Regions from separate parts of the Ralstonia pickettii genome, predicted to be linked through region 1. Evidence: riboswitches for the same ligand, from Rfam matches in the RefSeq annotation. Region 1 holds a riboswitch; the other holds the start of a gene.
The links. Region 1 has a riboswitch for manganese ahead of N5B55_RS12730 (sodium:calcium antiporter). Riboswitches for the same ligand answer to the same signal wherever they lie in the genome.

Region 1 (8,014 bases):
GTGGACATCGTCTGGCTGGCCGGCAGCCTCAAGCGCAAGCAGAAGGACGAGGCGGCCGCGCGCGTGGTCGCCGGCACCGCGCAACTCGTGATTGGCACCCACGCGCTGATTCAGGATGCGGTCACGTTCGCGCGCCTCGGCCTGGCGGTGGTGGATGAGCAGCATCGATTTGGCGTGGCGCAGCGGCTTGCCCTGCGCGGCAAGGCGAGCAATGGCGACGCACCCGCCGCCAACGCCCAGGTGCCGCATCAGCTGATGATGTCGGCCACGCCGATCCCGCGCACGCTGGCGATGACGTACTACGCTGACCTCGACGTTTCCGCCATCGACGAGTTGCCGCCCGGCCGCACGCCCATCGTCACGCGTCTGGTGAATGATGCGCGCCGCGACGAAGTGATTGAACGCATCTACGCTGCCGCCCGCGAAGGGCGACAGGTCTATTGGGTGTGCCCGCTGATCGAAGAGAGCGAGGCGCTGCAGCTGCAGACCGCCGTCGAAACCTTTGAAACGCTTTCGGAAAGTCTGCAGGGTCTGAAGGTCGGCCTCGTGCACGGACGCTTGCCATCCGCCGAGAAGGCCGCCGTGATGAGCGCCTTCGCCGGCGGTGACCTGCACGTGCTGGTCGCCACCACGGTCATCGAGGTGGGTGTGGACGTGCCCAATGCCTCGTTGATGGTGATTGAGCACGCCGAGCGCTTTGGCCTTGCGCAGCTGCACCAGCTACGCGGGCGGGTGGGGCGCGGCACAGCGGAATCCGTGTGCGTGCTGCTGTACCAGGCGCCGCTGTCGCCGACGGCCAAGCAGCGCCTGCAAACCATGCGCGAGACCACCGATGGTTTCGAAATCGCCCGGCGCGATCTGGAGATCCGCGGCCCCGGCGAGTTTCTCGGCGCGCGGCAGTCGGGCGAAGCGATGCTGCGCTTTGCCGACCTGAACCACGATGCATGGCTCGTCGAGTTTGCGCAGGGTGCGGCGGACGACATGCTCGCGCGGTTTCCCGAAGCCGTCGATACCCATCTGAAGCGCTGGCTGGGCGAGCGCGAGCACTACCTGCGCGTTTGAGGGCTGGGGCCCCGGCTTAGTGCGCGAGCTGCGCCTGCTTGCGCTCGCGCTTGGTGCTGTACATTTCGCGATCGGCCTGATCGAGCAGGGTGGTGATCTCCGTGCCGTCTTCTGGCATGACCGCGATGCCGACGCTCACGCGAAGGTCCAGTGGCTGGCCCTCGAACACGTACGGCTGCTGCACCTCTTCAATGAGCCGCTCGCTTTGCGCCTGTGCATCGGCCCGCGCGCCAATGCCAGGCAGCAGCACGGCAAACTCGTCGCCGCCCACGCGCGCCACCGTGTCGGAGCGTCGTGCCGTGCGGCCCATGCGCTGTGCGGTCTCGCGTATCGCCGCATCGCCCGCGCGATGCCCATGCCGATCGTTGATGAGTTTGAGGTTGTCCATGTCGATGTTGAGCACGCCCAAGCCACCGTGCGCGCGTTGCGCCAGATGGATCGACTGCCGCAGGCGGTCATAGAACAGCGCGCGGTTGGGCAGGTCCGTCAGAGCGTCGTGCGTCGCGCGCAGGTACAGCTGATCGCGCTCGGCGTTGGCGGCGTGGAACATGGCCGAGGCAATCAGCTCGGACATCAACTCCAGCACGCCGATGTCGCTGGCGCTGAAGGCGTCGACCTCCGGCGCAACCAGCTTGAGCACGCCGACCGTGGTGTCGAGGTGGCGCAGCGGTGTGACCACCATCGAGCGCAGACCTACGCGGCGGCAGGCCTCACGGTCGACGCGCGGGTCGGTTTCGGAATCGGTGCAGTGCAGGATTTCGCCGGTCTGTACGCACAGGCCCGACAGGCTGCCCTGGCGCGCAAGTCGCAGGCCCAGCAGCGTTTCGGTCAGGCCCGACGTGGCGCGATAGACCATCTCATCGCCTTCCGCCATTTCGACCACCGCGCCCGTCGCGCACGTCAGATGCTGTGCCCGCTCGGTCACCAACGCCATGATGGCGCCCAGATCGGTGCCGAGCTTGGCGATCTGGGACTGCGCTCGCACGATTTCGAGCAGCGTGGCAGGGTTTTGCAAAGGCGGGTGATCGATCGACATGGGAGGGTGCGGATGTGCCAGCGGGTCGAGCGATTCTAGCCCGGTCAACCGAACGACATAGACCGAAATGTCGCCGGTATGAGGCGTCGTTACAATTTTCGGATGCACCATGAAGGTGCGGGCCGATTCGGCAGGCGGCAAGACATTGATGTCATAGGATACTTTTCGGATGCCGGCGCTTGCGGCTTAGCCGACGGTTGGCTCCAGCCGTATCAGCGTGATCTCCGATGGCGCACCGAACCGCTTGGGCGGGCCCCAATATCCGGTGCCGCGGCTGGTGTAGATCCACAGGCGCCCCAGCTTGTGCAACCCGGCCGTAAAGGGCTGCTGCAGCGGAACGAACAGGCTCCACGGCCAGAACTGGCCGCCATGCGTGTGCCCCGATAGTTGCAGGTCAAAGCCGGCCTCTGCGGCGGCCGGGGCGGTGCGCGGTTGGTGCGCGAGCAGGACGGTCGGCGTCACCCCAGGGGGGGATCCTGCCAGCGCCAGGGCCGGATCGCTCGCGTGCGCCGCGTCAAACTTGCCCGCGCTGAAATCGGTTACGCCCGCAATCACCAGCGGCGCGCCGTCGTGTTCCAGCACTGCATGCTCGTTCATCAAGACTCGCATGCCCAGCCGCTCAAACTCGGACACCCAGGGACCGACGCCCGAGTAGTACTCGTGATTGCCCGTCACCGCAAAAACGCCGTGCCTTGCCGACATGCCTGCGAGCGGCGCGATATGCGGACGCAACACGTCCACCTCGCCGTCCACCAGATCACCTGTCACGGCGATGACATCCGGTTGCAGCGCATTGAGCCGGTCCACCACGCCCGCGACATACGCACGCTTGATGGTGGGGCCGACATGCAGATCGGTGATTTGCGCGATGGTGAAGCCGTGCAGCGGCGCCGGCAGGCCCGCAATGGGCACCGTCACCCGGGCGACGCGGGGGATGCGGCGCGCGTTGACGTAGCCGACAAATGTCACCAGCAACGTGAGTACAACGACGAGCAGGGCCGAGTCGTGCCGATAGGCCCGGGGCAGCACGATCAGCGCGATGTCGCGCAGCAGTGTCAGCACGAACAACGAAGAGAACAGGCCCATCAGCAACGCACCGAACCAAGACACGCGATCCGCCAGCGAGATGGGGCGGATCACAAAGCGCGCCGCCATCCCGGTGGGGATCATGACCGTCGAAACGAGCAGGAAAAGGATGCCGGCAGCCCAACCCGCCCCGTTCCAGCCCAGATCCGGTAGCAGCCGCCACCCGATGTAGAGATGCAGCGCTGCCATGAGCGCCACGGCCGTCGTCAGGAAGCGTCGCCTGCCGCGGGGCAGGGATCGGCTGCCGGTAGGTTCGTCACGCATGGTGGAGCGGCTCCTTTTTGTTTTGGTGGGGCGAATCCACGGAAGATGGGGCGACCGGCAGCGTTGTCAATGCCGGCCAACCGTTCGACCGCAAGCAATATTGCACGTCCCTTGGTAAAATCTATCGATATCCTCAAGCCGATTGATCGTCATGACGCTCACCGAACTCAAATACATCGTCGCCGTCGCGCGGGAACGCCACTTTGGGCGTGCCGCCGAGGCCTGCTTCGTCTCGCAACCGACATTGTCGGTCGCCATCAAGAAGCTGGAAGACGAACTGGCCGTGCAGATCTTCGAGCGCGGCGCCTCGGAAGTGAGCGTCACGCCCGTCGGCGAGCAGATCGTCACGCAAGCGCAACGTGTGCTCGAACAGACGATGGCGATCCGCGAGATCGCCAAGCAGGGGATGGACCCGCTGGCCGGGCCGCTGCGGCTTGGGGTGATTTATACGATCGGCCCGTACCTGCTGCCCGCGCTGGTCAAGCAGATGATCAACACCGTCCCGCAGATGCCGCTGATGCTGCAGGAGAATTTCACCGTGCGGCTGGTGGAGCTGCTCAAGCAGGGCGAGATCGACTGCGCCATCATGGCCGAGCCGTTTCCCGAGGCCGGCCTGATGACTGTGCCGCTGTACGACGAGCCTTTTGTCGTGGCGGTGCCGCGCGGTCATGAACTGGCCACGGCGTCGTCGGTGGACCCGGAGGCGCTCAAGCAGCAAACCATGCTATTGCTCGGCAACGGCCATTGCTTCCGCGATCACGTGCTGGGCGTGTGTCCCGAGCTGTCGCGCTTCTCGCAGAACGCCGACGGTATCCAGAAGACGTTCGAAGGCTCGTCGCTCGAAACGATCCGGCATATGGTTGCCAGCGGTGTCGGCATTACCGTGCTGCCGCGTACATCGGTGCCGAACATGCAGCCCGCCGCCACCGATCTCCTGACCTACGTACCGTTCCAGGAGCCGGTGCCCGACCGCCGTGTTGTTCTGGCCTGGCGCAAGAGCTTTACCCGCATTGCCGCCATCGAGGCGGTGGCCAAGGCGGTCGCGCAATGCGAACTGCCCGGCGTCAAGCTGTTGCCGCCCACGCCGCTGATCCACTGATCCACTGATCCACCGACGTATCTGCTGGTCGTGTCAGCTTCGCGAAGGACATTGGAACAAGCGCCGAGCTGACTCGCGAGGAGAGCGCGGAGCCGGAGTCGACGTTGTCGTTTTGCCGTTCGGGAGTCCACCGCTGGCTCGCAGGGTTCCCGCTGTGTGTCGACAGCATGAAACGATGCAAGGCGTCCCGCTAGCGGGTGACCGGAAATCCGATCGCAAGAACAAGCGCAAAGAGCGCGTACAAGGAGCTGACTGCTATCAAGGTTCGCCCATGCATGACGCCGCGCCGGAACATCATCCACAAGAACAGGATGGCGACCGCGGTAATGATGCCGGACGCAAGCAGCGGCCCATCAAATCGCCACGGCGTGAAGAAGATCCCCAGTGCGCTCGGGATGGTGGCCTGAATCATCATGGCTCCCGAGATGTTGGCCAAGGCGAGGCGTTCCTTGCCCTGGCGGACCCAAATCAGGGCGTTCATCGTCTCGGGCAACTCGGTCGCAACGGGGCTGAGCAGCAGCGCGACAAGGTGTGCTGGCCAGTGCAGCGCTGTGCCAATCGCTTCGAGCTGTGCCACGAAGACGTGCGAAGCCCCGCCGATGACGACCAGCGCGAGCAGCGCTTGCAGCACAGCCCACCCCAGTGGAGGTTCCGCCAACTTCGGGCGAATCGAGAGGGGCTCCAGCGCCTCTTCCTCCGGTGCCGTGTCACTGTCCTTGATCTCGCGCCAGACGTAGATCGCATACGCCACGAGGAAAAGGATGCCGAGCCAAGGCTTATATGCAAAGGCAACAAGCCCCAGGGCAACCTTGACAACAAAGACGCCAAGGAAGCCCGCTTGGTCGCGGCTCATGCGGGCATGGTCGACCTTGACTTCCGCGGTAGCGCGGCCAAGCCGGCGTCGATTCATCATCAACGCCAAACCAACAACCGCATACGCGAGTGTGGCCAGGACAAGCGGGCCGCCCATCGCAGCGCCGACACCGAGGTCCTTCTGCTCGGCCGTCGAACCGAAGACCACAGCCACGAACGTGACGGCACTTTCAGGCAGTGCGGTCCCAAAAGCGGCCAATACTGAGCCGACGGCTGTGGCGCCAAGATTCAGTCGCTTGCCGCACCATTCGATGCCGTTGACGAAGTATTCGCAGGCCAAATAAATGGTGCCTGCCGACATCAGGAAAAGACCGATCGTGAGGAGCATGCAATAAGGTGGCCAGGCAACGCGATCAACCCATGGCACGACGACGCGCGTCGCCCGGCCGGGGTGTGCACGTCGCGGCCAAAGGTCTCGCCTGGCGGCTCTGCTTACAGCAGAGGCTGTCCACACCATGAGACAGCACGGTCTCAAGTTTGTTGATGTGGACTTCCGAGCATTGCGCCCGGAATGGCTACTCCCCAATGACAACGGGCCGCAGTGTAGCAGAGCACCCCTGCTAGCGGGTCAGTATCGGCTTTCCGAACAGCGCCGGCAGGAAATCGTCCAGGAAGAACAACACCTGCAAATTGGCGCCCACGCCCCGTGTCGATCCGTGGGTCAACGGCAGGACCAGCTCGGCTGCCACCTGCCATGTATCTTTGATGTAGGCGACGCCAGGGTTGACGGTGCCGCGCGTGCGCTGACCGCGTGGTGAGTCGAATGCGAACTCAACCAAGGGGATCCATTGGTGGAGGGGTTCCTCTTTGGGGAGCACGCCGGGTACAAACCGATCCGTCAAATAGAGCGTGCTGTACTCCAATGCGAACCCCCAATGCACGGTGGTGACGTTGGCTGTCCTTACAGGGTTGAACTGTCGCGTCATCGGGTCATAGCTCAGGTTGTCCGATGCTTTGCTGGTCGGTACGGCCACGCTGACGCCCGCCGTGATGCCGAACGGGCGCAACCAGGACCAGGCATCAGGCAGCGATCCGAACCCCTGGCCAACGTACAGGCTGGGCGCGATGGTCGCTGAAGTGCTGGCGCCGAGGCGTTTAGCGCCGGTCTGGGGCAGCCCATAGATCAGCGACGCGGCCACAAGCGTCTCGTTCAGATCGTCTTCGTAGAGCCGGGATTTGAGAATCAAGTCGGAACCGGTCGCGCCGGGCTGGCGTGCACCTTCCCAGTCGCGCCGGATGAAGCCAGTGTCAAAGCCGATCGAGACCTCTGGTGTCAGCAGCCGCGCGAACGAGACTGTCGCACCGCGATCCATGACGTTGCCGCCGTCGCCTGGGTGTTGCACGGTGCCAGCGGTGATCGAGAATTCGTCAGCAACAGCGGGGTCGTCGAAATTCAGTGTTCCCGGAAAGAAGCGGTTGCCAGCAATGCCGTGCGCGTGTGATGGGCTGCAAGCGAGCGCAGCAAGAGCAAGCGCTGCCGCGCAAATGCGGGCAAATCTAGATGGGCGGTACATGGTCGGGAGAGGAGCGTCCGCAGATAGGCCGCGGCAATGTCTTGTTGTTTTGGTCGGGGAAAGGCGGTGGAGCGGCCCCCACATGACGGGGTACCGCCTCCCTTGCTAGTGGTCCGGGAGATATGTTCGGGTCGGACGTCAGGTCATTCGGTCGGTAACGAATGAACCTCGACCGTAACGTGTGACAGGGCTTGGAATCGCCGCAGCCGTTCGTGATAAAACTGCGGTCCGCGATGCGCTTGGCGTGTGCCCACCGAGACCACCACGCCCAAGTGCCCAGGGCCGATGCGCCAGACGTGCAGATCGAGCAGCGTGTCGCCATCGGTTTCCAGTGCAGTCTTGATGCGGCTGCCGATGTGCTTGTCGGGGGTCATGTCGACTAGGATGCCACCCGTGTCGCGCATCAGTCCGTAGGCCCAGTTAGCAATGACCAGCGCACCGACGACGCCTGCAAGCGGGTCCATCCAGAGCCAGCCGAAGGTTTTTGCCAGCAACAGCCCGATGATGGCCAGAACCGAGACGGCGGCATCGGCCACAACGTGCACATAGGCCGCGCGCATGTTGTGGTCGCGATGGTGCGCCCCGTGTCCATCGGTGTAATCGTGGTCATGCTCTTCGAAGGCCACGCTGTGTTCCTGACCGCCAATGCCGAGTACGGCAGTAAAGGCGTGCGGCTCCGGAATTTCTGTTGTGGATTCCAGGTAGTTTGCCTTGCGGACCATCAGGAATTCCTGCCGGCTGCCGTCGGGTCGGATGGTGGTGACCGTCGCCACGTCGCTGGGTAGCGGGGCGGTCTCTCCAGCCAGGCGGAACACTGGCGGTACGCCATCTTCGAAGATCGAAAGTGCAAACACACCCGCTGGCGCGTCGATGTGTTGCACTTCCTTGCCATGCGGATGCGTGTCGCCAAGTCCGGCTGCGCCGTGATCGTGTCCGTGGGCGTGACCATGGTGATGATGGTGACCATGGCTGTGACCACCGTGGTCGCCACCGCTCAGCAGCCAGGCGCTTGCGATATTCACCAGCAAACCGACGACCGCAATCGGGATCGCCTCACCAAAGTGGATCGGCACCGGCGAG
Region 2 (8,014 bases), 550 kb from region 1:
TCACGGTAACGGACGTGCAGGGCTCTGCCCCGCGCGAACCAGGCACGCTGATGCTGGTATGCGCCGACGGCTTTTTCGGCACCATCGGCGGCGGCCATCTCGAATGGCGTGCGATGGAAATCGCGCAGACGATGATGGATGCGCCTGAAGCCGCCGGCGAAGCACGGCGGCAGTTCGTGCGCATTCCGCTCGGCCCTGCGCTCGGCCAATGCTGCGGCGGCGTGGTGCGGCTGTCGCTTGAACGACTCGACGCGCGTGATGTGAAGTGGATCGCGCTGGCCGACGACGCCATGCGCCAACGCCGCAGCCTGCGCCGTATCGTCTCCGCCGATCCGGCGGTCGCGGTTGAAGCGAGCGTGGGCGACGCAGCCGCAGCCGGCGTGCAACTCGACGCCGGCGGCTTCACCCAAACCGTGCTGCCGCCCGACATGTCCATCGTGCTGTGCGGCGCGGGCCATGTCGGCCACGCCATCGTGCGTGCGTTGGCCCATCTGCCGTGCCGCGTGACGTGGGTGGACGAGCGCGATGCGATGTTCCCATTTCCCACGGAAGTGCCGCCGAACGTCGTCATCGAATCCACCGACACGCCGGAAGCCGTGATCGACCACGCGCCCGCGGGTAGCTACTTCCTGGTTATGACGCACAACCATGCGCTGGATCTGGCGCTGTGCGAGCGCATCATGCGCCGCACGGACTTTGCCTACTTCGGTCTGATCGGTTCCAAGACGAAGCGCGCGCGTTTCGAGCATCGCATGGTCGAGCACGGCGTGGACCCTATGCGCCTGCCGGAAATGGTGTGCCCGATTGGCGTGGCGGGCATCGTGGACAAGGCGCCGGATATCATTGCGGTATCCGTCGTCGCGCAACTGCTGCAGGTGCGAGAGCTGCAACAGCATGCGCTCACCAGCGCGAGCAGCGGCGCGGCGGTCCCTTACCGAGTCCCCACGTCTGTCTGATCATGCCGATTTCTTCCGCGCTTGCAGAACGCATCGCCACCAGCCCCAAAGCTGAACTGCACATCCACATCGAAGGCTCGCTCGAACCCGAACTGATGTTCGCGCTGGCCGAGCGCAACGGCGTGAAGCTGCCGTATGCGTCCGTTGAAGAAGTACGCGCGGCTTACGCCTTCAACGATCTGCAATCGTTTCTCGACCTGTATTACGCCGGCGCCAGCGTGTTGCTCACCGAGCAGGATTTCTACGACATGACCGCCGCGTACGTGGCACGCGCGCTTGCCGACAACGTCCACCACGCCGAAATCTTCTTCGACCCGCAGACGCATACGGCGCGCAACGTGCCCATGCATGTGGTCGTTCACGGCATCGTCCGCGCCCTGGACGACGCCGAGCGCGAGCACGGTTTCTCCAGCGCGCTGATCCTCTGCTTCCTGCGGCACCTGAGCGAAGAAGACGCCTTCGACACGCTCGAAGCGGCCCTGCCCTATATCCAGGATCCGGCCAACCGCATCATCGGCGTGGGGCTGGATTCGTCCGAGCGGGGCAACCCGCCGGAGAAGTTCGCACGCGTATTCGCACGCTGCAAGGAACTCGGCCTGCGCCTGGTCGCCCACGCTGGTGAAGAAGGCCCGGCGCAATACGTGATCGACGCCCTCGACATCCTCAAGGTGGAGCGCATCGATCACGGCGTACGCGCCATCGACGATGCCGCGCTCGTCAAGCGCCTCGCGGCCGAACGCATCGCGCTGACGGTCTGCCCGCTGTCGAACGAAAAACTGAAGGTCTACCCTGACTTGCGCGACCACTCGCTCAAGCAACTGCTGGATGCCGGCTGCGCCGTAACGCTGCATTCCGACGATCCGGCCTACTTTGGCGGCTACATGAACACCAACTGGCTCGCCACGTTCAACGCCCTTGACCTGTCTGCGGCCGATGCCCATACGCTCGCGCGCAACAGCTTCGAGGCGTCCTTCCTGCCCGAACAGGACAAAGCCCTGTGGCTTGCCAAGGTCGACGACCACTGGAAAGCCGCACACTAAAAATCACGAGACGACATGACCACGATGCCTCCGACTTCCAACACCGTTCACGCCTACCGCGGCCGCGTGCTGCATTTCCTGCACGATCCGCAGTATCGCGAGCGCGATGCCTATGAGTACTGGGAGGACGGCCTGCTCGTGGTATTGAGCGGCAAGGTGATCAAGGCCGGCGACTATGCCGCGCTGCGTGAAGACCTGCCGGCCGGCGCGCAATTGCACGACTACAGCGGCAAGCTGATCGTCCCCGGCTTCATCGACACGCACATTCACTTCCCGCAGACGGACATGATCGCGTCGCCGTCGCCGGGCCTGTTGCACTGGCTGGAAACGTACACCTTCCCGGAAGAGCGCCGCTTCGAAAGCGAGCAGTACGCCGCCGGCGTCGCCTCGTTCTTCCTCGACGAACTGCTGCGCAACGGCACGACCAGCGCGATGGTGTGGAGCACCGTGCATCGCGGCTCCGCCGAGACACTGTTCACGCAAGCCCAGCAACGCGGCATGCGCATGATCACCGGCAAGGTGATGATGGACCGCAACTGTCCGGAATACCTGCGCGACACAGCGGAATCCGGCGCGCGCGACACGGCTGACCTGATCTCGCGCTGGCACGGCAAGGACCGCCTGGCTTACGCCATCACACCGCGCTTTGCGCCCACCTCGAGCGAAGCGCAACTGCAAGCCTGCGCCGAACTCGCCAAGCAATACAAGGACGTTTTCATCCAGACACACGTCGCAGAAAATCCCGACGAAGTGAAATGGGTGGCCGACCTGTTCCCCAACGCACGCAGCTATCTGGACGTCTACGACCGCTACGGGCTGCTGCGCAAAGGCGCCTTCTACGGCCACGCCATCTGGCTGGACGACGGTGACCGCCAACGCATGGCCGAATCCGGGGCCGCCGTCGCGCACTGCCCGACCTCCAACCTGTTCCTGGGTAGCGGCCTCTACAACTTCCACAAGAACGACGCGCACCGCCTGGCGCTTACGCTGGCGACCGACGTGGGCGGCGGCAGCTCGTTCTCGATGCTGCGCACGATGGGCACGGCGCACAAGGTCGCGCGCATGGGCGGATATCACCTGACGGCGTTGCGGATGTTCTACCTGGCCACGCGCGGCGCCGCCGAAGCGCTGGGCTGGGAAGACCGCATCGGCAGCTTCGTGCCGGGCGCGGAAGCCGACTTCATCGTGCTGGACCCGGCAGCCACACCGCTGCTCGCCCGCCGCAACGCGCGCTCGGAGACGCTGGAAGAGCTGCTGTTCTCGCTGGCGCTGTTGGGCGAGGATCGCGCCGTGGCTGCCACCTACATCCAGGGCGAGCCGGCCAAATTCGCGATTGGCGCCAACGCTTGATGCACTTATAATCGCGGCTTCCATTGGGGAGTAGCCGCTCGAAGTCGTCACTTCGAGGGCCACGTCAACAGACTTGACCGCCGTCGCAACGACAGGTGGTTATGGCGTGGTCAGCCGCACTCAGGGTGCCATCCGTGCACCCGGTGACGCGCCTGGCGAGACCGATGACAACCCACTGCGGACAGGGCCGGCAGTGGCGCGTCATTGGTTCGCATACGGCCCGGACACCACAACAACATGGAAGCCTTTCTCGTCTCCACCGGCATCGTCGCGCTCGCAGAAATCGGCGACAAGACCCAGCTGCTGTCGATCCTACTGGCCGCGCGTTTTCGCAAGCCGGTGCCGATCATTCTCGGCATCTTCATCTCCACCCTCGTCAACCACGCACTGGCCGGCGCCGTCGGTGGCTGGATCACGCACGTGCTGGGGGAAAACGTGCTGCGGTGGATCCTAGGCGTGGGCTTTATCGCCATGGCCGGGTGGATGCTGATTCCGGACAAGCTCGACGACGACGAAGCGCCCTCGACGACGCAGCGCGGCCTGGGCATCCTCGGGACGACCATCGTTGCGTTCTTCTTTGCCGAGATGGGCGACAAGACGCAGATCGCGACCGTGGCACTGGCCGCACGCTTTAACGACGTGTTTTCTGTCGTGGCGGGCACCACCGTCGGCATGCTGCTGGCCAATGTGCCGGCCGTGCTGATGGGCAACAAGTTCGCCGCGCGTATGCCGATCGCGCTGGTGCACCGGATTGCAGCGCTGATCTTCCTGGTACTGGGTGTCATGGCGTTGCTGGGCGTCGGGAAGTAAGTCGTCAATCCGAGGCTCTGGGGCTGCCCTGTCGGCGCCCCTTGCGGCCGGTGACGCAGCGGCGAATCGAGCCCAGCCAAGGACACATCGCTGCAGACGCTTCAGGCGAAAAAAAACGGGGCCGCAGCCCCGTTCAACCCTCACCGGTCACGCCATCCGCTAGGGAACGAATGGCATGCTCCGATAAACCTTTCCGTTGTTGCTCAGCATGCGCTTCAGTTCGTCTTGGCGCCGCCTTCGAACCACTTGGCAATGATGGTGCGCTCGTCGTCGGTGATTTGCGTCACGTTGCCCAACGGCATCAGCTTCTGCTGGACGACCTGCTGGTAGACGAGCTGCGCATGCTTGCCCAGTTCGTCCGGCGTATCGAGCAACACGCCCTTAGCCGGTGAAGGCATCAGGGTAGGATGTGCCGAGTGACATTGGTAGCACCGCGCGGTAACGACTGCCTGTACTTTGGCGAAGTCCGAACCGCCGGCAGCTGCCGCAGTGGCCTGGCCTGCTGCAGCCGGTACCGAAGCGCTGCCTTCTGCCGCCGCTGCAGGCGCCGTCGCCGCCGGGGTTTCTGCCACCGGGGCTGCCGGACGCGACGCCGGAGCCAGCCACACGGCCACACCCAGCAGCACAGCCACGCCAGCTGCCGGATAGCCCCAGTTGATCACGCCCTTGTGCTTCAGGATGAAGAACTGACGGATCAGCACGCCGGCCAGCATGATCAGCACGAGCACAACCCAGTTGTACTTGGCGGCGTACGTCATGCTGTAGTGGTTCGACAGCATGGCGAACAGCACCGGCAGCGTGAAGTACGTGTTGTGCACGCTGCGCTGCTTGCCGCGCTTGCCGTGGATCGGGTCCGGCTTTTCGCCAGCCTTGAGCGAGGCGACCACCTTGCGTTGCCCCGGGATGATCCAGAAGAACACGTTGGCGCTCATGATCGTTGCGATCATCGCGCCGATCAGCAGGAATGCCGCGCGGCCCGAGAAAAGGTGGCACGCCGCAAACGCCGCAATCACCACGTAGATCGCCACGAGAAAGCCGACCACGCGGTCGTTCTTGCCGAACACGCGGCAGATCGTGTCGTACACCAGCCAGCCGACCACCAGGAAGCCCAGCGCCAGCAGCACGGCTGTGGTCGCCGTCATGTCGAACACGCTGCGATCGATCATGTAGACGTTGGCGTTGAAGAGGTACACCACCGTCAGCAGAGCAAAGCCCGACATCCAGGTCGAGTAAGACTCCCAGTAGAACCAGTGCAGATGATCGGGCAGCTGCTTCGGTGCGAGCAGGTACTTCTGCGGGTTGTAGAACCCGCCCCCGTGCACGGCCCACAGCTCGCCGTCGACGCCCTTGTCCTTCAGGTCCGGTGCGGTCGGCTTGGTCAGGCTGTTATCGAGCCAGACAAAGTAGAACGACGAACCGATCCACGCGATCGCGACGATCACGTGCAGCCAACGCAAGAGCAAGTTGGCCCAGTCGAGGATATAGCCTTCCATGATGACTCCCTGCCCTGTTAGCTACCGCGATAGGTCGAATACGACCACGGCGACACCAGCAGCGGCACGTGGTAGTGCGCGCTGGTATCGGCCACGCCGAAGCGCAGGGTCACCACGTCCAGGAACGCGGGCTCGGGGAGTTTCACGCCGGCAGCGCGGTAGTACTCGCCCACGCTGAAGTCCAGCTCATACACGCCGGTTTGCAGCGCGTCGCCTTCAAGCAGCGGCGCAGCGCAACGGCCATCGTGATTGGTGCGGACCGACTTGATCGGTTGCCGCTGATTGTCGACAATTTTGAACAGTGCGATCGCCAGGTTTTGGCCCGGCGTGCCTGCAGCGGTGTCGAGCACATGGGTGGTCAAGCGTCCCATTTGTCTTCCTCTGTAGTTCGAATTTTCAGAAGCGCCGCTGCCTCCACTTGCACCTCGCGCCAAACCCTTGTGTGACAAGGGCTGGCGTCGGGGCCCGCTCGGTACGTGCTGTGCACGCATCCCGGCGCGCGTCCAGCCGGTTTACGCCTGCCATCCATCTGGGGAGGGGCATGCCAAACCGGCAAAGCCGTCGCTGGTTCTGGGTCCGACGCCTTGCTCCCGCCGTGTCGTTAGACTCGGCTTGAAACAGGGATTTCCCTAGTTTGTCGGATTCCCGAACACATTTTGTTGACAATATTGAAGGCCGCCACGAATAATTGTCAACAGATTTTCGCAGTTGCTTATGCTGCGGCGCGTTACTCAAAGGCGGATCTGCCATGTCCAAGAATCTCAAGCTGGTCTCCACGGAAGCGACGTCGAAGTCGGGCGTCAAGGCATCGGGGGCAACACGCATGTCGGTCGAAGAACGGATGTACCACGAGATCTACGACGCGATCATGGAGCACCGCCTGCCCCCGCGCACCAAGCTGACGGAGCATGCACTGTGCGAAATCTATGCCACCGCGCGTCATACCGTGCGCAAGGTCTTCTCCCAATTGGCCGCTGACGGCTTGGTCGACCTGGAGCCGAATCGCGGCGCGTTCATCGCGGCGCCCTCCATCGACGAAGCCCACGCCATGTTCGAGCTGCGCCAGATCCTGGAGCGCGCGGTGCTCGACAAGGTCGGCCGCAGCAGCAACCCCAAGGCAGCTGTCGCCCCGCTGCTCGAACTCGTCAAACAGGAACGCCAGGCGTTTGTCACCCAGGATCGTCCTCGCTGGATACGTCTGTCGGCGGAATTTCACGTGGCGCTGGCCGAGCAATCCGGCAATCCGCTGGTGGTCGAGATGATGCGGCGGCTGGTGTCGCGCACCACGCTGATGATCGCCAGCGTGGAGGCTCCCGGCAACAACGCGTGCTCGTTTGACGAACACCTCGACATCCTCAATGCCCTGGAGCGTGGCGACGCCAGCGCTGCCCAGGCCCACATGGCCCAGCACTTGCAATGCTGCGCCGATCGCGTGCGCCCCGAAGCGCCCGCCGATTTCGATCTGCGTTCGGTATTGGGACCGCGCGGCGGGAAGGACAAAGTCTAGGACCGGTTTAGCTGTATGGGGCGAGCCGGCACGACAGAGGCCGGCCGCCCAAGAACCTGTTCACGAACCGTAGCGACCCGCCGAAGATTGGCCCGAGAGACACCGCCCGACATCAGGACGGCACGTGTCACAAGGCCAGGACCGCGGCGCGCCGCAGGAATGTGGGCAGGCTCCAAGCCGGACGCCGTCCGGCTTACCACCCAAAGGAGACCTTTATGGCAAGCAGCACCATCGCCGCCCCCACGGCGGATCTGACCAATGAGCGCGTGGCGTACGGACGCCTGCTCGCATTGGGTCTGCAACATGTATTGGTGATGTATGCAGGCACCGTGGCAGTGCCTCTGATTGTGGGCGGTGCACTGCATCTGCCCAAGGAACAGCTCGCTTTCCTGATCAACGCAGATCTGTTTGCCGCCGGCCTTGCCACCCTCATCCAGGCCTTCGGCATTTGGAAGTTCGGCATTCGCATGCCTGTCATGATGGGCGTGACCTTCGCATCGGTGGGCCCGATGATCGCCATCGGCACGGACCCGAGCATCGGCCTGCTCGGCATCTACGGCGCCGTGATCGCGGCGGGGTTGTTCGGCATCATCGTCGCGCCGCTCATGGGGCGCGTGCTTGGGCTCTTCCCGCCGGTCGTGACGGGCACCGTCATCACGCTGATCGGCATGTCGCTGATGGGCGTGGGCATCAACTGGGCCGCAGGCGGCCAGCCCACCATGAAGACCATGGTCGACGGCGTGCTCAAGACCGTGCCCAACCCGGCCTACGGCGACCTGAGCGGCCTGGGCATTGCGCTGGCTGTGCTCGTCATCATCCTGTTGCTGACGAAGTACGGCCGCGGCCTGATCGGCAACA

Region 2: linked by a shared signal. The riboswitch ahead of N5B55_RS09995 (TMEM165/GDT1 family protein) and the one ahead of N5B55_RS12730 (sodium:calcium antiporter) in region 1 are both predicted to bind manganese.

The regions. Positions count from the first base shown of each region.
Region 1 covers NZ_CP104381.1:2,622,321-2,630,334, reverse strand. The annotation lists gene recG (ATP-dependent DNA helicase RecG) at 1-1,062, shown strand, start outside; gene N5B55_RS12745 (sensor domain-containing diguanylate cyclase) at 1,079-2,209, opposite strand; gene N5B55_RS12740 (metallophosphoesterase) at 2,285-3,448, opposite strand; gene N5B55_RS12735 (LysR substrate-binding domain-containing protein) at 3,600-4,547, shown strand; gene N5B55_RS12730 (sodium:calcium antiporter) at 4,738-5,748, opposite strand; yybP-ykoY riboswitch at 5,743-5,956, opposite strand; gene N5B55_RS12725 (hypothetical protein) at 5,981-6,934, opposite strand; gene dmeF (CDF family Co(II)/Ni(II) efflux transporter DmeF) at 7,078-8,014, opposite strand, start outside.
Region 2 covers NZ_CP104381.1:2,067,602-2,075,615, forward strand. The annotation lists gene xdhC (xanthine dehydrogenase accessory protein XdhC) at 1-956, shown strand, start outside; gene N5B55_RS09985 (adenosine deaminase) at 959-1,996, shown strand; gene guaD (guanine deaminase) at 2,012-3,346, shown strand; yybP-ykoY riboswitch at 3,360-3,500, shown strand; gene N5B55_RS09995 (TMEM165/GDT1 family protein) at 3,584-4,156, shown strand; gene N5B55_RS10000 (urate hydroxylase PuuD) at 4,372-5,649, opposite strand; gene uraH (hydroxyisourate hydrolase) at 5,667-6,020, opposite strand; gene N5B55_RS10010 (GntR family transcriptional regulator) at 6,398-7,156, shown strand; gene N5B55_RS10015 (nucleobase:cation symporter-2 family protein) at 7,372-8,014, shown strand, end outside.